2 linked regions of the Alloalcanivorax dieselolei B5 genome follow. The protein of the gene in region 1 binds, or shares a complex with, the protein of each later gene. Links are inferred from orthologs where the notes say so. Each region holds a gene or a part of one and is shown on either strand. Other genes may lie near its edges. The genes, in order: tig and rpsG.

Region 1 (6,573 bases):
ACCGAGATCGGCCTTGGCATCCTCTGTGCTTCCGCCGCCAGTGTGCTGATCTGGCCCCGTTCCGCCGCCACCGCCTACTTGCACCGGTGTCGGCAGCAACTGCGGGATTTGATCGCACTGGTGGCGGACACCGCCGGCGGTCGCGCGGACAATCGCACCCTGCAGCAGCGCCGGCGCGAACTGATCGCCAGCGGCATGGCACTGGAAGCCCTGCGTGAGAATGCTCTGTTCGACTCCCAACAGCTGCGGCGGCGGGCCGGGCTGTGCCGCCGCCTCGGTCACGAGATGCTGGCGCTGATTTCCTCGGTGGGGCCGTTGGGAACCTACGTCAATCGTTATGCCTCGGTGCATCAGCAGGACCGCCTCGACGAGTTGCTGCGTGGCATGTCGGAGCTGGATGGCGAACTGGATCCGGAAAGCCTGCGGGTGTGTCTCTCCGGACTCCACGACCAGGCCCGGGATCTGGCCCGCGGTCTGCGCAAGGAGGCGGTGGGCGACAACGAACACCGCTTCCATGCCTTGCAACTGGCACTGGAACACTGCGGCGAGCTGTGCGATCGCCTGCGCTCCAGTGTCGTGCTTTACGCCATGCTCAGCGATCAGGCCCTGACGCAGTCGTGGCGCTCCGGCACGTCACGATTGCACCTGGATCACGGCCAGGCGTTGCGCAGCGCCGCGCGTACCGCGATTGCCATCGCCGCGGCCCTGAGCCTGTGGTTCTGGAGCGCCGCGCCACTGGATCAAGGCACTTTGATGGTGATCCAGACCGGGGTGGTCTGCGCGCTGTTCTCCACCCGGGACGATCCGCTCAAGGCGGTGTCCGGGTTCCTCAAGGGGGCGTCCCTGGCGGCGGTATTGGCCACGCTTTATCGTCTGGTTCTGCTGCCGGGCACGGAAGGCTTCGCCGCTCTGGTACTGTGGCTGGCGCCGGTGTATCTGCTGGCCGGTCTGGCCATGACGCGGTTGCCGAGCATGGCCATGGGGACCGCCACCGTGATCTTTTTCCCGATCCTGCTGGATCTCGGGCCGCAACAGGACTTCTCGGCTCTGCCGCTGTTTAACAACATGCTCGGGCTGGCGATGGGGTTAATATTGCCGGTGCTGGCATTTCTGCTGATCTGGCCCGGCGATGACGCGGCCACCGCTCGCAACCGGCTGTGCCGGGATCTGTGCCGCACCCTCGGGCGCTGGCCCATGTACCGCCGCCGCCCCCGTCACGAAATGGAAACCGTACTGTACGATCGCATTGCCCGAACCCTGCCGCGACTGAGCCCGGAGAACGAAAAGGACGGGGAATTGCTGCACGGCGCCATGGCGGCGGTGACGCTGGGGCTGGGGTTGCTGTTTCTCGACGCCCTGTGTCGGCGCGGTGTGCCCGATCCGATCCGGCTCGCTCTGACGCGGCTGATCCGGGATACCCAGAGAGTGTTGAGAGACGGTGACGAGGCCCGTTGGCGGCAATTATCGGCGGACACCGAGCGGGTATTACGGCAGTGCCAGCAGGCCTATAACAAAGCGGAAGGCGAGGGTCAGCGGCGCCGGCTGGTGCGGGCGGTGGTGCGCCTGCGTATGCAGATCAATATGATCGGTAACTACGGCGGCTTTTTCCTGGCCGGGTCCGGAGCCGGTCGCTGGCAGGGGTTGGAGACAGCACATGCTGTATGAGATTGAGCTGGGCGGCGTGTTGCTGCCGCCCTTGGTGCCGCAGGTGCTGCTGGCCCTGCTGTTGTTTCTGCCGGTGCACGGCCTGATCAGTCGTTTTGATGGCTACCGGTACCTTTGGCATCCGGCCCTGGCCGGATTCTGCGTGTTCTTGATCGTGCTCGCCCTGGTGATGGGGGCGTGGCTGTCGCTGGGGAGTATGCATGGCTGATAATAAGGAAGGCGGTCGCTGGCGCGCTTATCTGTTCACCGCGCTGCTGGTGGCGGCCGCGGCGGTGGCGGTGTGGTATCTGTGGCGCCACTATTTCGAGGATGTCTGGACCCGGGATGCCCGGGTGCGTGCGGTGGTGGTGAGCGTGGCCCCGGATGTGTCCGGAGCGATCCAGTCCCTGAAGGTGGTGGATAATCAGTACGTGGAGGAGGGTCAAACCCTTCTGCTGGTGGATCCGCGCCGTTATCAACTGGCGCTGGATCAGGCCCGGGCGGAGGTGGCGCACCGGCGCCAGGAACTGAATCTGCTGTCCCGGGAGGCCAGCCGCCGCCGCAGTCTCGGGCGCGCCATTTCCCAGGAGGAACGGGAGGAAGCGGATAACAAGGCGGCCTTGGCGCGGGCCGATCTGCAAGCGGCGGAGGCGGCTATGGCACGGGCGGAGCTGGATCTGGCGCGCAGCGAGGTAAAGGCGCCAGTGGCCGGCTTTGTCACCCATTTGCTGGCGCATACCGGCGATTACGCCCAGATCGGGCAGCCGGTGGTGACACTGGTGGATGACCAGTCGTTCTGGGTCGAGGCCTATCTGAAGGAAACCCAGGTGCATCAGATTAGGGTGGGGGATGTGGCCCGTATCCATCTGCTGGGCGCGGGCAAGGCGCTGACCGGCAAGGTCACCGGCATCGGTCGCGGTATCGCCAACAGCAACGCGGTGACGGCGGACAAGGGACTGCCTTCGGTGGCGCCGACCTTCGAGTGGGTAAGGCTGGCGCAGCGGATTCCGGTGCGGGTGGAGTTCGATGAGATCCCGGAAACGCTGCTGCTCAGTGCCGGCATGACCGCCAGCGTGCAGGTGTTGCCGGAAAAGACGCAGACACGCTGACACGCAACACGCTTGCAGGCGAAATGAGATGGCGGCCGGATGGCCGCACTGACTGCTTTAGGGGCGGGCGTTGACGGACGGGGCAGACCCGGCACGCTTTACCTGCGTGTTGCGTGTCTCAGTCGTTCAGCGCTTTCTCCGCCGCTTCCAGGGTCTGAAAAATCAGCGTATTGATGGTCATCGGACCAACACCGCCGGGTACCGGAGTATACGCGGCCACACGATCGATCACCGGTGCCAGCTCGATGTCGCCGCACTTCTGCGGATGGTAACCGGCGTCCACCACCACGGCGCCGTCCTTGATCCAATCGGCCTTGATGAATTCCGGTTTGCCCACCGCGCCCACCACGATGTCGGCCTGTTTCACCAGCTCCGGCAGATTGCGGGTCCGGCTGTGGCAAATGGTGACGGTGGCATTGGCGCCCAGCAGCATCATTGCCATCGGTTTGCCGAGAATGGCGCTGCGGCCTATCACCACGGCATGCTGGCCCTCCAGCGGCACCTGATAGTGCTCCAGCAAACGCATGATGCCCTTGGGCGTGGCACAGCCATAGGCGTGCTCGCCCATGGCCATGCGGCCAAAACCGAGGCAGGTGACACCGTCCACGTCCTTGCCCAGGGCAATGGCGTCAAAGCACAAGCGCTCGTCGATCTGTTCCGGCACCGGGTGCTGCAGCAGAATGCCGTGCACGTCCGGATTGGCATTGAGTTCCTCAATGCGCTGCAGCAACTGCTCGGTGGTGGTGTCCTGGGGCAGCTCGATGGCCTGGGAATCCATGCCGACGCGGCGGCAGGCATTGCCCTTCATCTTTACATAGGTGGCGGAGGCCGGATCGGCGCCCACCAGAATGGTGGCGAGAATCGGCGTGCGGCCGCCGGAGGCGGCTTTCAGGGCTTCCACCCGTTGTGACATCTCTTGCTCGAAGCGTTGAGCCAGGGCCTTGCCGTCCAGAATCTGCGCGCTCATGGGTCTCTCTTGGTCCTTGGAACATATAAAAGGAAAGCGGTGGGGATCGCGCGGCGATTCTCGCACGGTCGGCGGGCTGGAGCAAAAGGCGGCTTCGCCGCCGAAAGGCTCGTTCGCAACCCGGTTGTTTATAATTCCAGCGAACGGGCCGGATAGCCGGTTCGCGGCGTTGACGCTCCAGGAGGCGGCGAGTATTATGCCGCCTCGCTCGACCTGCTCGGCGGGGTGTAGCGCAGCCTGGTAGCGCGCCTGCTTTGGGAGCAGGATGTCGGGGGTTCGAATCCCTCCACCCCGACCAACTCAGCGAAGGTTGAGAGGTAGCTAAGCGCCTGTAGCTCAATTGGATAGAGCAACGGCCTTCTAAGCCGTCGGTTGCAGGTTCGAGCCCTGCCAGGCGTGCCATCGCTGGCGGCTCAAGCGATTAATGGTGACTGTAGCTCAGTTGGTAGAGCCCCGGATTGTGACTCCGGTGGTCGTGGGTTCAAATCCCATCAGTCACCCCATACATGGAGCCTTCGGGTGAAAACCCGGAGGCTTTTTTTGTTTGAACGGAACATTCCGCAGGGCGCCGCGCCGCCGATGGGCGTAGGCAGGGCGGCTGCCATTGATTATAATTTGCGCCCTTCATACGGGGTCCATCCGTACACCGGGGACCGCGGGATTTGAAAAGTCTTTTAAATAGAGGATGTTATGCAGGTTTCTGTAGAAACGACTTCAGGTCTGGAACGGCGCATGACCGTTGGTGTCCCCGCGGATAAAGTGGATCAGGCGGTGGAAAGCAAGCTGCGCGAAGCGCAGAAAAACATCCGTCTGGACGGTTTCCGCCCTGGCAAAGTGCCGTTGCGTGAAGTAAAGCGTCGTTTTGGCGCCGCCGTGCGTAACGAAGTGCTGGCCGATGTGATGCGCGAGTCCTTCCTGGAAGCGGTTGAGAAGGAAAACCTGCAACCCGCCGGTCTGCCGGGTTTCGAAGCCACCCGTAACGAAGGCGGTCAGGACCTGGAGTTCGTGGCCACCTTCGAAGTGTTCCCGGAAGTGGAACTGGCCGATCTGTCCACCATCGAGGTGGAGAAACCGGTAGCGGAAATCACCGACGCCGACGTTGATGAAATGATCGAAACCCTGCGCACCCAGCGCTCCGACTTCGCTGAAGTGGACCGTGCCGCTGAGCAGGGTGATCGCGTCAATATCGACTATAAAGGCCTGAAAGACGGCGAAGCCTTTGAAGGCGGCAGCGCCGAAGGTCAGAACCTGGAGCTGGGCTCCGGCAGCATGATCCCCGGCTTCGAGGATGGCATCGTCGGCATGAAAGCCGGTGAAGAGAAGGACATCAACGTGACCTTCCCGGAGGAGTACCACTCCGAGGAATTGAAAGGTCAGGCGGTGGTGTTCCAGATCAAGGTCAACAAAGTGGAAGCCAAGGCGCTGCCGGAAGTGGACGCCGAGTTCATGAAGGCTTTTGGCGTTGAAGACGGTGATCTTGACACCTTCAAGACCGAGGTTCGCAACAATATGGAACGCGAGCTGAAAAACGCCGTCTCCGGCAAGGTGAAAGAACAAACCATGGACGGGCTGGCCAAGCTGCACGAGTTCGACCTGCCGGCGGCGCTGATCAAGCAGGAAGTGGACCGTATGCGTCAGCAAATGGTGCAGCAGTTCGGTGGTGGTCAGCAGTTCGATGCGTCCATGCTTCCCGAAGAGCTGTTCCGTGACCAGGCCGAGCGTTCCGTTCGTCTGGGCCTGGTGGTGCGCACTATCCTCGAGAAGAACGACCTGAAACCGGATGCGGATCGCGTCAAGGCCCGGGTGGAAGAGATCGCCGCTCAGTACGAACAGCCGCAGGAACTGATCAACTGGGTCTACAGCAACCCGCAGCAGCTGCAGCAGATCGAGGGCGCGGTGCTGGAGGACCAGGTGGTGGATCTGGTGCTGGAAGGGGCCAAGGTCGAAGAGAAGACCATGTCCTACCAGGAGGCGGTGAAACCCCGCCAGCCGGAGCAGGCCGACGAGACGGCCTGAGCCGAATAGACCTACGAAGAGCGGGGCCTTTTGGCCCCGTTTTGCTGTGAAAGTAACCGTATTGAGCAAGTTTTGCGCAGTTAACCCACTTCTGGCACCGCCTTTGTGGACGCCCTGCCGAAGGGCGTCATAGTATCGGAAAAAACGGGCAGGCCCTTGTGATTCGAGGGTGCCGCCCCAACACCCGCGGTATCATGCCGGGCACGTTGCCCCTGATCCCGTAGACAAAGGAAACGCTAGATGATCGATCTGAGCCGGATTACCTCCCTGACCCCGGAGATGAAAACGCTGATGGCCGACCCCACCGCCACGGGGCTGGTGCCAATCGTGGTGGAGCAAACCTCCCGGGGCGAGCGGCAGTTCGATATATACTCCCGACTGCTCAAGGAGCGGGTGATCTTCCTGATTGGCCAGGTGGAAGACTACATGGCCAACCTGATCGTGGCGCAGATGCTGTTTCTTGAGTCCGAGAACCCGGACAAGGATATTCATCTGTATATCAACAGCCCGGGCGGTTCGGTAACCGCCGGGATGTCCATTTACGACACCATGCAATTCATCAAGCCGGAGGTTTCCACCATGTGCGTGGGGCAGGCGGCCAGCATGGGCGCTTTCCTGCTCGCGGCTGGCGCCGAAGGCAAACGCCTGGCGTTGCCGCACTCCCGGGTGATGATTCACCAGCCGCTGGGCGGCTTCCAGGGTCAGGCTTCCGATATTGAGATCCACGCCAAGGAGATTCTCAAGATCAAGGCCCAGCTCAATGAGCTGCTGGCCAAACACACTGGCCAGCCTCTGGAAGTGCTGGAGCGTGACACCGACCGCGACAATTTCATGTCC
Region 2 (14,404 bases), 1.6 Mb from region 1 along the record:
CTGCGTCTCAAGGGTGAGGTGGAGCTGGCCCGCTATATCGTCAACGAAGTGCAGGAGGTATACCGCCTGCAGGGTGTGAAGATCAACGATAAGCATATCGAAACGATCATCCGCCAAATGTTGCGTAAGGTGGAAATCACCGAAGTCGGCGAGTCGGCCTTCATCAAGGGCGAGCAAGTGGAATACGCCCGGGTGATGGAAGAGCTGGATCGCCTGAAAGGTGAAGACAAGATGCGGCCTCAGTTTGATCGGATGCTGCTGGGTATCACCAAGGCTTCCCTGGCCACCGAATCGTTCATCTCCGCGGCCTCCTTCCAGGAGACCACCCGGGTGTTGACCGAAGCGGCGGTAACCGGGAAAGAAGACGATCTCCGCGGTCTCAAGGAGAACGTGGTCGTGGGCCGTCTGATTCCGGCCGGGACTGGCTATGCCTATCACATGGATCGCCGGCGCCAGCGTGCGGATGCGCGCGGTGACGGTCCGACCATGGACGAGGTGGAAGCGGCTCTGTCCGAGGCGCTCAGCTCTTCTGATCAGGAGTAAGGGGGCAGGAATTAAGCGCCCTCCAGGCCCCCTGGCATCTTGACTTGGTGCCGGGGGGTCCCTAGAATCGCTCGCCCCTATTCTGTAGGTAGGAATCGGGTGGCGAAAATCTGACAATCAAGTCAGTTCGTCACAGAACTGTAAGCGTGGAGCAGTAGTTTCATGGCAACTGTAAACCAGCTGGTGCGCAACCCGCGCAAAAGCAAGGTAGAGAAAAGCGACTCGGTCGCCCTGCAGGGCTGCCCGCAGCGTCGCGGCGTTTGCACCCGGGTGTACACCACTACCCCGAAAAAGCCGAACTCCGCGCTGCGTAAAGTGTGCCGGGTGCGCCTGACCAACGGTTATGAAGTGTCTTCCTACATCCCGGGAGAAGGCCATAACCTGCAGGAACACTCCGTGGTGCTGATCCGTGGCGGTCGTGTTAAAGACCTGCCTGGTGTGCGCTACCACACCGTGCGTGGCACTCTGGATACCGCTGGTGTTCAGGATCGCAAGCAGCGCCGTTCCAAATACGGTGCCAAGCGGCCGAAGAAGTAAGTCGTAACCCTATTCATACAGCCGGGCGTTGCTCCCGGTAGGATGAGTAAGGCCGGGCCTGGTCCCGGATAACCTGAAGCATTCCCGCCCCGCGGGTAGTAAGAGGAACACATCCGATGCCAAGAAGACGCGTCGTTGCCAAACGTGAGATCCTGCCGGATCCGAAATTTGGAAGCCAGTTGCTGGCCAAGTTCATGAACCACGTAATGGTGGACGGTAAGAAATCCGTCGCCGAGCGTATCGTCTACGGCGCTCTGGATATCGTGACCGAGCGTAAGAGCGGCGAAGCCCTGGAGCTGTTCGAGAAAGCCCTGGATAACATCCGTCCGGTGGTCGAGGTGAAGAGCCGTCGTGTTGGTGGCGCCACCTATCAGGTGCCGGTGGAAGTTCGTCCCAGTCGTCGTACCGCCCTGGCCATGCGTTGGCTGGTGGACTCCGCGCGTAAGCGGGGTGAGAAGAGCATGGCCCAGCGCCTCGCCGGTGAGGTGATGGACGCCGCTGAAGGTAAAGGCGCGGCGATGAAGAAGCGGGAAGACGTACACCGCATGGCGGAGGCGAACAAAGCCTTCTCCCACTTCCGCTTCTAAGGCAGAGCGTAGACAGAGTAAACCGGCCTGCGATCAGGCCGGTTTTTGTATTGGATCCAGAGACTCGAGGTTAGCAGCGTGGCACGTAAGACTCCTCTCAACCGCTATCGCAACATCGGTATCTGCGCCCACGTGGACGCGGGTAAAACCACCACCACCGAGCGGGTTCTGTTCTACACCGGTGTGTCTCACAAAATCGGTGAAGTGCATGATGGTGCCGCGACCATGGACTGGATGGAGCAGGAGCAAGAGCGGGGTATCACCATCACCTCCGCCGCGACCACCTGTTTCTGGCAGGGCATGGACAAGCAGTACGAACAGCATCGCATCAACATCATCGACACCCCCGGGCACGTGGACTTCACCATTGAGGTGGAGCGTTCCCTGCGGGTGCTTGACGGTGCCGTTGTGGTGTTCTGTGGTACTTCCGGTGTGGAGCCGCAGTCCGAAACAGTGTGGCGTCAGGCCAACAAGTATGAAGTGCCCCGTATCGTGTTCGTTAACAAAATGGACCGTGCTGGCGCCAACTTCGATCGCGTATGCGACCAGATTCGCACCCGTCTTGGGGGCAAGGTCGTGCCGATCCAATACAACATCGGCGCGGAAGACGAGTTCAAGGGCGTGGTCGACCTGATCCGCATGAAGGCGATCTTCTGGAACGAAGACGACATGGGGATGACCTACGACGAGCGCGATATCCCGGAAGATATCGCCGGTCGTTGCGCCGAACTGCGCGAGCAGATGGTGGAATCCGCGGCGGAAGCGTCTGAAGAGCTGATGGAGAAGTACCTGGAAGAGGGTGATCTCAATAATGAAGAGATCAAGACCGGGCTGCGTCAGCAGGTTCTGGCCAACGAGATCGTTCTGGCTCTGTGCGGCTCCGCGTTCAAGAACAAGGGCGTGCAGGCCATGCTCGACGCGGTGGTTGAATTCCTGCCCGCTCCGGATGAGGTGAAGGCGATTCAGGGTACGCTGGAAGATGGCGAGACCGTTGAGTCCCGCAAATCGTCCGACGATGAGCCCTTCTCCGCCCTGGCCTTCAAGATCGCTACCGACCCGTTTGTAGGCTCTCTGACCTTCATCCGTGTTTACTCCGGCGTGGTGAACTCCGGTGACAGCGTGATGAACTCCGTGAAGTTGAAGAAGGAGCGGATCGGTCGCCTGTTGCAGATGCATGCGAACAGCCGTGAAGAGATCAAGGAAGTCCGTGCCGGCGACATCGCCGCTTGCGTGGGGCTGAAGGATGTCACCACCGGTGACACCCTGTGTGATCAGAACAAGGTGATCGTGCTGGAGCGGATGGAATTCCCCGAGCCGGTAATTTCCGTGGCGGTGGAGCCCAAATCCAAGGCCGACCAGGAAAAGATGGGGCTGGCGCTGGGTCGTCTGGCTCAGGAAGACCCCTCTTTCCGCGTGAAGACCGACGAGGAGACCGGCCAGACCATCATCTCCGGTATGGGTGAGCTGCACCTGGACATCATCGTTGACCGCATGAAGCGCGAGTTCAAGGTGGAAGCAAACGTGGGCGCGCCGCAGGTGGCGTACCGTGAAACCTTCACCAAGCCCGCCGACGTTGAAGGCAAGTTCGTCAAGCAGTCCGGTGGTCGTGGCCAGTATGGTCACGTCAAGGTTAAGTTCGAGCCGATCGACCGGGACGAGGAGTTCCAGTTCGAGGAACAAATCCATGGTGGTGTGGTGCCGAAGGAATACTTTGGCGCGATCCAGAAGGGTATCGATGAGCAGCTGCAGTCTGGCGTGCTCGCTGGTTATCCGATCCTGGGTGTGAAGGCCATTCTGTATGATGGCTCCTACCACGAAGTGGATTCCAACGAGAACGCCTTCCGCATGGCGGGTGGCCTGGCGGTGCGTAATGCCGCCAAGGAAGCCGGCGCGGTCCTGCTGGAGCCGATCATGAAAGTGGAAGTGGTCACTCCGGAAGAGTACATGGGTGACGTGATGGGTGACCTGAACCGTCGTCGTGGTACCGTCCAGGGTATGGATGACACCGTCTCCGGCAAAGTGATTCGCGCCGAGGTGCCGCTGTCCGAGATGTTCGGCTACGCCACCGACGTGCGTTCCATGTCCCAGGGGCGTGCCAGCTACTCCATGGAGTTCCTGAAGTACTCCGAGGCTCCGCGCAATATTGCCGAAGACGTGATCAGCGGCAAGAAATCTTAAATTTACGGTGAATTTGTAAAGGTATAGAACCGTGGCAAAGGAAAAGTTTGAACGTAATAAACCGCACGTAAACGTGGGCACGATTGGTCACGTTGACCATGGTAAGACGACGCTGACGGCCGCTTTGACGCGGGTGTGCTTCGAGGTGTGGGGTTCTGGTTCGGCGAGCGCCTTCGATCAGATCGATAACGCCCCGGAAGAGCGTGAGCGTGGTATTACGATCGCGACCTCCCACGTGGAGTACGACTCTCCGACCCGTCACTACGCGCACGTTGACTGCCCGGGTCACGCCGACTACGTGAAGAACATGATCACCGGCGCGGCGCAGATGGACGGCGCGATTCTGGTGGTGTCCGCGGCGGACGGCCCGATGCCGCAAACGCGGGAGCACATTCTGCTGTCTCGCCAGGTGGGCGTGCCGTACATCGTTGTGTTCCTGAACAAAGCGGACATGGTGGACGATGAAGAGCTGCTGGAACTGGTTGAAATGGAAGTGCGTGAGCTGCTGAGCGACTACGACTTCCCGGGCGACGACACCCCGATCATCAAGGGTTCCGCTCTGAAAGCGCTGGAAGGCGACACCAGCGAGATCGGCATGCCGGCGGTACAGAAGCTGGTGGAAACGCTGGACGAGTACATTCCGGAGCCGGAGCGTGCGGTGGACCTGCCGTTCCTGATGCCGATCGAGGATGTGTTCTCCATCTCCGGCCGCGGTACCGTGGTAACCGGTCGTGTGGAGCGTGGCATCATCAAGGTGGGTGAAGAGATCGAGATTGTGGGTATCAAAGATACCACCAAGACCACCTGTACCGGTGTTGAGATGTTCCGCAAGCTGCTGGACGAAGGCCGCGCGGGTGAGAACGTTGGCGTGCTGCTGCGTGGCACCAAGCGTGACGAAGTGGAGCGTGGTCAGGTTCTGGCGAAGCCGGGATCGATCACCCCGCACACCAAGTTCGTTGCCGAGGTGTACGTGCTGGGCAAGGACGAAGGCGGTCGTCACACTCCGTTCTTCAACGGCTACCGTCCGCAGTTCTACTTCCGTACCACCGACGTGACCGGTGCCTGTACGCTGCCGGAAGGCACCGAGATGGTGATGCCGGGCGATAACGTGCAGATGGACGTTGAGCTGATCGCACCGATCGCCATGGAAGACGGTCTGCGCTTCGCGATCCGCGAAGGTGGCCGTACCGTTGGCGCCGGCGTGGTGGCCAAGATCGTAGAGTAAGATAAATTGAGGCCGGGGCTTGCCCCGGTCTTCTTTTGTCTATATACTTTGCGCCCTCTTTCCAGTGTTAATACTGGAAAGGGCACGATCAACCGGGGCATCGTTCCCGGGCTTGTTTTGACACCCACCTCCTTCGGATGAGAAGGATGGGCGGGCTTTTTGCCATCTAAAGTATGGTTCGAAACAGTCTGGAGTTTGTTAGCTATGGCTAGCCAGAGAATCCGAATCCGTCTCAAGGCTTTTGATCATCGCCTGATCGATCAGTCCGCCCAGGAGATCGTGGATACGGCAAAACGCACGGGTGCGCAGGTACAGGGTCCGATCCCTCTGCCCACACGTAAAGAACGGTTTACGGTGCTGGTCTCTCCGCACGTTAACAAAGATGCGCGGGATCAGTACGAGATCCGTACCCACAAGCGGATGGTGGACATCGTGGAGCCCACGGACAAGACCGTGGACGCACTGATGAAGCTGGATCTGGCCGCTGGTGTGGATGTGCAGATCAGCCTGGGATAACTCAGCCTGAGACAACAACGTGCGGCCTGGCCGCAACAGGTTGTGAAGAGGTAGACAATGGCGATTGGTGTAATCGGTCGAAAATGCGGGATGACCCGGGTGTTCACTGAAGAAGGTGTCAGTGTTCCGGTGACCGTGATTGAAGTGTCCCCGAATCGGGTGAGCCAGATTAAGACCGAAGAGACAGATGGCTACGAGGCCGTGCAAGTGACGGTGGGCGAACGCCGCGCAAACCGAGTGACCAAGCCAATGGCGGGCCACTTCGGCAAAGCGGGCGTCGAAGCTGGCCGCACTGTGGGTGAATTTCGCGCTCCGGCGGGCGACCTGCAGGTGGGCGGTGAGCTGACCCTGGAAGTGTTCGAGGCTGGCCAGATCGTGGACGTGACCGGTACCTCTAAAGGTAAAGGTTTCGCCGGTACGGTTAAGCGTTGGAATTTCCGTACTCAGGACGCCACCCACGGTAACTCTCTGTCCCACCGTGCTCCGGGTTCCATTGGTCAGAACCAAACCCCGGGCCGCGTATTCAAGGGCAAGAAAATGGCGGGCCACATGGGTGCCGAGCGTGTGACGGTTCAGAATCTGGAAGTCGTGCGCGTGGACGTGGAAAAGAATCTGTTGCTGGTTAAGGGTGCGGTCCCCGGCGCGGCCGGTGGTGATGTGATCGTGATCCCGGCAGTGAAGGCGAAGGCCTGAAAGAGGAATAGAGGATGAATCTCAATACCGCCTCTGGAGGTACCGTTACTGTGTCTGAAGTCGCCTTCGGCAAAGACTTCAACGAGCCTCTGGTTCATCAGGTTGTGACTGCTTATCTGGCAGGCACCCGTCAGGGTTCCAAAGCGCAGAAAAGCCGCTCCGATGTCAGTGGTGGTGGTCGTAAGCCCTGGCGGCAGAAAGGCACCGGCCGCGCTCGCGCCGGTACCATTCGTAGCCCGCTGTGGCGTGGCGGCGGCAAAACATTTGCCGCGGTGCCCCGTGACCACTCACAGAAAGTAAACCGCAAAATGTACCGTGGCGCGCTGCGCTGCATTTTGTCCGAGCTGGTTCGCCAGGAACGCCTGGTTGTGGTGGACGACTTCTCCGTCGACACCCCGAAAACCAAGCAGGTGGCCGCCAAGCTCAAGGATCTGAACCTGAGCAATGTTCTCATCGTGACTGATGATGTGGATGAGAACCTGTATTTGGCAGCTCGTAACCTGCCGAAGGTCGACATCCGCGATGCCAGCGGTGTGGATCCGGTCAGCCTGATCGCCTTTGACAAGGTGCTGGTGACCGTGCCGGCTCTGAAGAAACTTGAGGAGGCGCTGGCATGAACAAAGAGCGCATTTTAAAAGTGCTGCTTGCACCGCACTTTTCCGAAAAGGCCACCGACGCGACCGAGAGTAGCAATGCCTTCGCTTTCAAAGTGGCAAAAGACGCTACCAAAGCGGAAATCAAAGCTGCCGTGGAAGCTCTGTTCGAGGTCAAGGTGCGCAACGTTCGGACTCTGAACGTGAAAGGCAAGCGCAAGTTCTTCGGTCGTGTCGCCGGTAAGCGTAGCGACTGGAAGAAGGCCTACGTATCCCTTGAACAAGGCCAGGATATTGACTTCCTGGGCGCTGAGTAAGGTAAGGGAGTAAGTAATCATGGCGATTGTTAAGACCAAGCCGACTTCTCCGGGCCGCCGCTTTGTCGTAAAGGTGGTCAACGAGGAGCTGCACAAAGGTGCTCCCTACGCGCCCTTGCTGGAAGCCAAGGCCAAGAATGGCGGCCGTAACAACAACGGCCGTATCACCACCCGTCATAAAGGTGGTGGTCACAAGCAGAAATACCGCGTAGTGGATTTCCGTCGTAATAAGGACGGTGTCCAGGGTGTGGTGGAGCGTCTGGAATACGATCCGAACCGTTCCGCGCACATCGCGCTGGTGAAGTATCTGGATGGCGAGCGTCGTTACATTTTGGCGCCGAAAGATCTGAAAGCCGGCGACCGCGTTCAGTCCGGCGAAGATGCTCCGATCAAGGTGGGTAATGCTCTGCCGCTGCGCAACATTCCGCTGGGTTCCACGATTCACAATGTGGAACTGAAGCCCGGTAAAGGTGGTCAGCTGGCTCGCTCCGCGGGTACTTCTGTCCAGCTGCTGGCGAAGGATGGACAGTATGTAACCCTGCGTTTGCGCTCCGGCGAAATGCGTAAGGTGCACGCTGAGTGCCGCGCCACCATCGGGCAAGTATCCAACAGTGAGCACAGCCTGCGCTCGCTGGGTAAGGCCGGCGCAACCCGCTGGCGCGGTGTTCGACCCACTGTTCGCGGTGTGGCCATGAACCCCGTGGATCACCCCCATGGTGGTGGTGAAGGGCGTACGTCCGGTGGCCGTCATCCGGTAACCCCCTGGGGTGTACCGACCAAGGGCCACAAAACCCGTACCAACAAGCGCACCTCCAAGATGATTGTGCGCGACCGTCGTAAGTAAGGGATAGAGAGAGGTTCAGGCTGTGCCACGTTCACTGAAAAAAGGTCCGTTTCTGGATCACCACCTGTTGAAGAAGGTGGAAGAAGCGGTGGAAGCCGGCTCCCGTAAGCCGATCAAAACCTGGTCCCGTCGCTCCATGATCATCCCGGAGATGGTGGGTTTGACCATCGCGGTACATAACGGCCGTCAGCATGTTCCGGTATTGGTTTCCGAGCACATGGTGGGCCACAAGCTGGGCGAATTCGCCCTGACCCGTAACTTCCGCGGGCATATCGTGGACAAAAAGGCTAAGCGATAAGGTGACAGCCATGGCGACTGAAGTTGCAGCCCGTCTGCGGGGCGCAAGAATTTCGGCTCAGAAAGCCCGCCTGGTGGCCGACCAGATCCGAGGTCTGGAGGTGGAAAGGGCGTTGAATGTTCTCGCCTTTAGCCCCAAGAAGGCGGCCAAGATTGTTAAGAAGGTGCTGGAGTCCGCGATTGCTAACGCGGAAAACAACGACGGCGCCGATGTGGATGAGCTGAAAGTATCCACCATCTACGTGGATGAAGGCATGTCGATGAAGCGTATTCGGCCCCGCGCGAAAGGGCGGGCGGATCGCATTCTCAAGCGTACCTGCCACATCACTGTAAAAGTCTCGGAAGGTCAGGAGTAACCAGATGGGTCAGAAAGTTCATCCGATCGGTATTCGTCTGGGCATCGTCAAGGAGCACAACTCCCTGTGGTATGCGGGTCCCAAGACCTATGCTGACTGCCTGGTAACCGATCTCGAGGTGCGTGAGTATCTGTTCAAGCGCCTCAAGAATGCCTCGGTGAGCCGAATTAAGATCGAGCGTCCGTCCGAAAACGTTCGCATCACCATCTCCACGGCACGTCCGGGGATCGTGATCGGCAAGAAGGGCGAGGACGTTGAGCGCCTGCGTCGCGACGTCGCTGCCAAGATGGGTGTGCCGGTGCACATCAACATCGAGGAAGTGCGTAAGCCCGATGTGGATGCCCGTCTGGTAGCCGATAATATCGCTGGCCAGATCGAACGCCGCGTTATGTTCCGCCGCGCTATGAAGCGTGCGGTGCAAAACGCGCTCAAGGCCGGTGCCCAAGGTATTCGGGTCCAGCTTTCTGGTCGTCTGGGTGGTGCCGAGATTGCTCGTACGGAATGGTACCGTGAAGGTCGCGTGCCGCTGCATACTCTGCGTGCGGACATCGATTACGCCAACGTGCGTGCTGAGACCACCTACGGAACCATCGGTGTGAAGGTCTGGATCTTCCGTGGCGAAGTGCTTGGTGGCATGGAGCAGGTTCAGGAAGAGCAGAAGCAGTCCAAGGGCGCGAAAAAACGCGGCCGTGGTTAAAAGGTAACGAACGATGTTGCAGCCGAAGCGTACCAAATTCCGGAAAATTCATAAGGGCCGTAACCGTGGCCTGGCACAGCGCGGCAACAAGGTGTCTTTTGGCACCATCGGCCTGCAGGCCACCGGCCGTGGCCGGATCACCGCGCGTCAGATCGAAGCGGCTCGTCGGGCCATGACCCGTCACATCAAGCGTGGCGGTAAGATCTGGATTCGGGTCTTCCCCGATAAGCCGATTACCCAGAAGCCGCTCGAAGTGCGGATGGGTAAAGGTAAAGGTAGCGTGGAGTACTGGGTAGCCCAGATTCAGCCGGGCCGCATGCTCTACGAAATGGAAGGTGTTTCCGAAGACGTGGCGCGTGAAGCGTTCCGTCTGGCCGCGGCCAAGCTGCCGGTCAGCACCCGTGTCGTGACTCGGACGGTGATGTAAGCCATGAAAGCGAGCGAACTGAAAGAAAAAAGTGTTGAGCAGTTGCGCGAGCAGCACCTTGAGCTGCTGGAACAACAGTTCAAGCTGCGCATGAAGAAAGCATCCGGTCAGCTTTCCCAAACCCATCAGCTTGGGACGGTCCGCCGTGATATTGCACGTGTGAAGACCATTCTGCGGGAAAAACAGGGTAACTAATCATGGCAGAGTCGAAACAGAAACTGCGCCGGACCGTTACCGGTAAAGTGATTTCCAGTAAAGGTGATAAGACCATCACCGTATTGGTTGAGCGCCGGGTACAGCACCCCATTTATGGCAAGATCATCAAGCGTTCTACCAAACTGATGGCTCACGATGAGCAAAACCAGTGTGGCGAAGGCGACCTGGTCACCATCGAAGAATGCCGTCCGCTGTCCAAGCGTAAAAGCTGGATGCTGGTCAGCGTAGTGGAGCAGGCCGTTCAGGCCTGATGAGAGAATGCTGTGGCTGCCTGCACAGGGCAGGAGTTGGAGAGAGTAAGCGATGATTCAGACCGAAACCATGCTCGAAGTCGCCGATAACAGCGGTGCTCGTCGAGTGCAGTGCATCAAGGTGCTGGGTGGCTCCCACCGCCGCTATGCAGGCATTGGTGACATCATCAAGGTCACAGTAAAGGAAGCGATTCCGCGTGGTCGTGTTAAAAAAGGCGACGTGATGAGCGCTGTCGTGGTACGTACCCGTCGTGGTGTGCGTCGCCCCGATGGTTCTGTGATTCGTTTTGACGAAAACGCCGCGGTCCTGTTGAACAACAACAAGGCTCCGATCGGCACCCGGATTTTTGGGCCGGTGACCCGTGAACTGCGTAATGACCAGTTCATGAAGATCATCTCCCTGGCACCGGAAGTTCTTTAAAGGCGGGTTAAGGCAATGCTCAAGATCAAGCGCAATGACGAAGTCATCGTAATCGCGGGCAAGGACAAAGGTAAGCGGGGCCAGGTGCAGCGCGTGCTCCCTAACGGCCGCCTTCTTGTCTCCGGTGTGAACATGGTGAAAAAACACGTTCGCGCCAACCCTAACCGCGGTATTCAAGGTGGCATTGTTCAGCAGGAAGCGGGTATCCATGCTTCCAATGTGGCCATCTGGAATGCGAAGGCCCAGAAGGCCGATCGTGTCGGCGTCCGTTTCGAGGACGGCAAAAAAGTGCGGTTCTTCAAGTCCAACGGCGAAGCGCTGGACGCGTGAGGTTAGGTGAACCATGAGTGATCTGAAGAAGGTTTACAACGAAGAGATTGTAGCGAAACTCCGCGATGAGTTCGGTTACAAGAACGTCATGGAGGTGCCCCGCATCACCAAGATCACCCTGAACATGGGTGTGGGTGAAGCGGCTGCTGACCGGAAGGCGATCGAAGGTGCGCTGTCGGATATGACCGCCATCGCAGGTCAGAAGCCGCTGGTCACCAAGGCACGTAAGTCCGTGGCGGGCTTCAAGATCCGTGAAGGTTGGCCGATTGGCTGCAAGGTGACCCTGCGTAACCGTCGTATGTACGAGTTCCTGGAGCGCCTGGTATCCGTGGCAATCCCGCGTGTCCGTGACTTCCGGGGTCTGAACCCGAAGTCCTTTGACGGCCGTGGCAACTACTCCATGGGTCTGCGGGAGCAAATCGTGTTCCCGGAAATCGATTTCGACAAGGTCGACAAGCTGCGTGGTCTGGATATCACCATCACCACCACAGCCAAGACCGATGACGAAGCACGGGCGCTGCTGCGCGCCTTCAACTTCCCGCTGAAAGGCTAAGAGGATTTGTCATGGCAAAGGTCTCTATGAAAAACCGGGAGGCGAAGCGCGCCAAGTTGGTTCAGCGTTACGCCACCAAGCGTGCCGCGCTGAAAGCGGTTATCCAGGACCCCAACGCGGAACCCGAAGCGAAGTGGGAGGCTCAGCTGGAGCTGCAGAAGCTGCCGCGGGACTCTTCTTCGGTTCGCCAGCGTAACCGCTGCCGCATTACCGGCCGTCCGCATGGTTACTACCGCAAGTTCGGCCTGAGCCGCATTAAACTGCGTGAAGCGGCGATGCGTGGTGACGTTCCCGGGCTGGTTAAATCCAGCTGGTAAGCAAAGAGTAGCGGAGCAACTGCAGCATGAGCATGCAAGATACCCTGGCGGATATGTTTACCCGTATTCGCAACGCGCAAATGGCTCGTAAAGTCGAGGTGGAGATTCCGTCCTCCAAGGCCAAGGAAGCCATTGCCAAGGTACTGACAGAAGAAGGTTACATCGACGGTTACGCGGTGTCTGACGACGCCAAACCGACGCTGACCGTTCAACTGCGTTATTTTGAAGGCCAGCCGGTGATCGAGAAGATCGCTCGGGTGAGCCGTCCGGGCCTGCGTGTGTACAAAGGCGCCGGTGAGATTCCCAAGGTGAAAGGTGGCCTGGGTGTGATGATCGTGTCCACCAACCAGGGCATCATTTCTGATCGGGCCGCCCGCCAGGCGAATGTCGGCGGCGAGCTGATCTGCGAAGTGTCCTAAGGTTTTGGTGTAGACGGATTAGGTGCAGCGATGTCTAGAGTAGCGAAAAATCCGGTTAACCTGCCCAAAGGGGTCGAGGTATCTATCGACGGCCAGAAGGTGACCGTGAAAGGGTCCAAGGGCAGTCTGGAACACCAGGTGCACGATTTGGTGGAAGTGGCCGTGGATGACGGCGTGTTCTCCGTCAAGCCCCGTGAGGAGTCTCAGCAAGCCTGGGCCGTGGCCGGTACCACGCGTGCTCTGGTCAACAACATGGTGACCGGTGTCTCCGCGGGCTTCGAACGTCGCCTGCTGCTGAACGGCGTTGGTTACCGTGCTCAGGCCCAGGGCAAGACCCTGAATCTGACGCTGGGCTTTTCTCATCCGGTAGCCTACGAGCTGCCCGAAGGGATCACCATTGAGACCCCGAGTCAGACGGAAATCGTCATCAAGGGTATTGACAAGCAGCTGGTAGGCCAGGTGGCCGCCAATGTTCGGGGCTTCCGCCCGCCCGAGCCCTACAAGGGCAAAGGGGTGCGCTATGCTGATGAGCAAGTGCGCCGTAAGGAAGCCAAGAAGAAATAATCGTTGAGACTGAAGCCATGATGGACAAGAAAGTTGCACGTCTGCGCAGGGCAAAGCGTACTCGCCTGAAGATTCGTGAGCTGGGCGAGCTTCGTCTTTCCGTGCATCGCACTCCGCGCCATATTTATGCGCAAATCATCAGCACCGCTGGTGATCGCGTGCTGGCCTCCGCGAGCACGGTTGAAAAAGACCTGCGTGCTGGCGCGACGGGTAATTCTGAAGCCGCCGCTAAAGTTGGCGAGTTGATCGCTCAACGCGCTAAAGAGGCGGGTATCGAAAGCGTGGCCTTTGACCGTTCCGGTTTCCGTTATCACGGCCGGGTCAAGGCGCTGGCGGATGCCGCACGCGAAAACGGGCTTAAATTCTAAGGGTACTTGGTTATGGCGAAAGTTGATCCCAACGAAGGTCTCCAGGAGAAGCTGGTTCAGGTGAACCGGGTTGCCAAGGTGGTGAAAGGCGGCCGTATTTTCGGCTTCACTGCTTTGACCGTGGTGGGTGACGGTAATGGCAAAGTGGGTTTCGGTCGCGGTAAGGCCCGCGAAGTGCCCGCCGCCATCCAGAAGGCCCTGGAAGCTGCCCGTCGCAACATGATTCAGGTGGAGCTTAACGGCACCACCATTCAGCATCCGATCAAGGCTCGGCACGGCGCCTCCAAGGTGTTCATGCAGCCGGCCAGCGACGGTACCGGTGTAATCGCCGGTGGTGCCATGCGCGCCGTGCTGGAAGTGGCCGGTGTGCAGAACGTACTGGCCAAGTGCTATGGTTCCACCAACCCGGTGAATGTGGTTCGCGCCACGTTCGAGGGTTTGAAAGCGATGGCCTCCGCGGAATCCGTTGCCGCCAAGCGCGGTAAAACGGTCGAAGAGATCCTGAGCTAAGCGCAGACAGACGGAACGTAACGATGGCTGACAAGATCAAGGTAACGCAGGTAAAAAGCACCAACGGCCGGCTGGAAAAGCACAAGGCCTGTGTGCGTGGTCTCGGTCTGCGCCGTATTGGCCATACCGTTGAAGTTGAAGACACCCCTGCGGTACGCGGCATGATTAACAAAGTCGCGTACATGGTGCGGGTAGAGGGAGAATAAGCGATGCGTTTGAATGATCTGCATCCCGCTGAAGGTTCCCGTCCGGCCCAGAAACGGGTTGGCCGCGGTATCGGCTCCGGTCTCGGTAAAACGGGTGGTCGTGGCCATAAAGGTCAGAAATCCCGTTCCGGTGGCACCGTGAAGCCCGGGTTCGAAGGTGGTCAGATGCCGCTGCAGCGTCGTGTGCCGAAGTTCGGTTTCACGTCCAAGCTGGCAATGGCGACCGCTGAAGTACGCCTGGAAGAGCTGGCTAAAGTGGAAGGCGACGTGATCGACCTGGCCTCTTTGAAAGCCGCTGGCGTGGTTCGTTCTGACAAGAAGCGCGCCAAGATCGTGCTGCGCGGCGGTATTGACCGTGCCGTGACGGTGCGTGGCGTGGCGATCACCAAAGGTGCCCGCGAAGCGGTGGAAAAAGCCGGCGGTAAAGTCGAGGAATAAC

What was found.
Region 2: the proteins of tig (region 1) and rpsG are in contact, whole or in part, in a crystal structure (PDB 3GTY), measured with the Thermotoga maritima proteins. The link is inferred for Alloalcanivorax dieselolei B5 from one-to-one orthologs. Residues at the interface, in WP_004081061.1 of Thermotoga maritima: Glu122, Val124, Val129, Leu130, Tyr133, Glu188, Gly259, Ile262, Tyr263, Glu266, Ser270, Glu273, Gln274, Glu277, Arg308, Gln311, Ile312, Ser315, Tyr316, Glu325, Arg329, Arg336, Leu363, Phe366, Trp367, Arg373, Leu377, Arg381, Leu384, Glu387; in WP_004081843.1 of Thermotoga maritima: Lys34, Lys52, Lys55, Glu59, Arg62, Gln63, Glu66, Asn67, Lys69, Val71, Arg95, Ala109, Lys110, Lys111, Gly112, Arg113, Pro114, Glu117, Glu121, Ile124, Ala125, Tyr127, Asn128, Asn129, Thr130, Gly131, Lys135, Asp139, Arg142, Met143.

Annotation. Positions count from the first base shown.
Region 1 is NC_018691.1:2,619,512-2,626,084, reverse strand. The notes cover bases 3,721-6,573. They hold tig (trigger factor), read left to right. Parts: upstream 3,721-4,410; coding sequence 4,411-5,736; downstream 5,737-6,573. Other genes in these bases: clpP (ATP-dependent Clp endopeptidase proteolytic subunit ClpP), read left to right, coding at 5,977-6,573. Also shown: B5T_RS11790 (FUSC family protein), read left to right, coding at 1-1,665; B5T_RS11785 (DUF1656 domain-containing protein), read left to right, coding at 1,655-1,873; B5T_RS11780 (efflux RND transporter periplasmic adaptor subunit), read left to right, coding at 1,866-2,753; bifunctional methylenetetrahydrofolate dehydrogenase/methenyltetrahydrofolate cyclohydrolase FolD, read right to left, coding at 2,872-3,720. UniProt on the Bacillus subtilis protein: Involved in protein export. Acts as a chaperone by maintaining the newly synthesized protein in an open conformation. Functions as a peptidyl-prolyl cis-trans isomerase.
Region 2 is NC_018691.1:4,193,779-4,208,182, reverse strand. What follows is about bases 1-2,931. They hold rpsG (30S ribosomal protein S7), read left to right. Parts: upstream 1-1,196; coding sequence 1,197-1,667; downstream 1,668-2,931. Other genes in these bases: fusA (elongation factor G), read left to right, coding at 1,746-2,931; rpsL (30S ribosomal protein S12), read left to right, coding at 706-1,080; rpoC (DNA-directed RNA polymerase subunit beta'), read left to right, coding at 1-543. Also shown: more of fusA, read left to right, coding at 2,932-3,845; tuf (elongation factor Tu), read left to right, coding at 3,877-5,070; rpsJ (30S ribosomal protein S10), read left to right, coding at 5,275-5,586; rplC (50S ribosomal protein L3), read left to right, coding at 5,644-6,279; rplD (50S ribosomal protein L4), read left to right, coding at 6,294-6,896; rplW (50S ribosomal protein L23), read left to right, coding at 6,893-7,189; rplB (50S ribosomal protein L2), read left to right, coding at 7,209-8,033; rpsS (30S ribosomal protein S19), read left to right, coding at 8,056-8,331; rplV (50S ribosomal protein L22), read left to right, coding at 8,342-8,686; rpsC (30S ribosomal protein S3), read left to right, coding at 8,691-9,383; rplP (50S ribosomal protein L16), read left to right, coding at 9,397-9,810; rpmC (50S ribosomal protein L29), read left to right, coding at 9,814-10,005; rpsQ (30S ribosomal protein S17), read left to right, coding at 10,008-10,277; rplN (50S ribosomal protein L14), read left to right, coding at 10,330-10,698; rplX (50S ribosomal protein L24), read left to right, coding at 10,714-11,028; and more genes.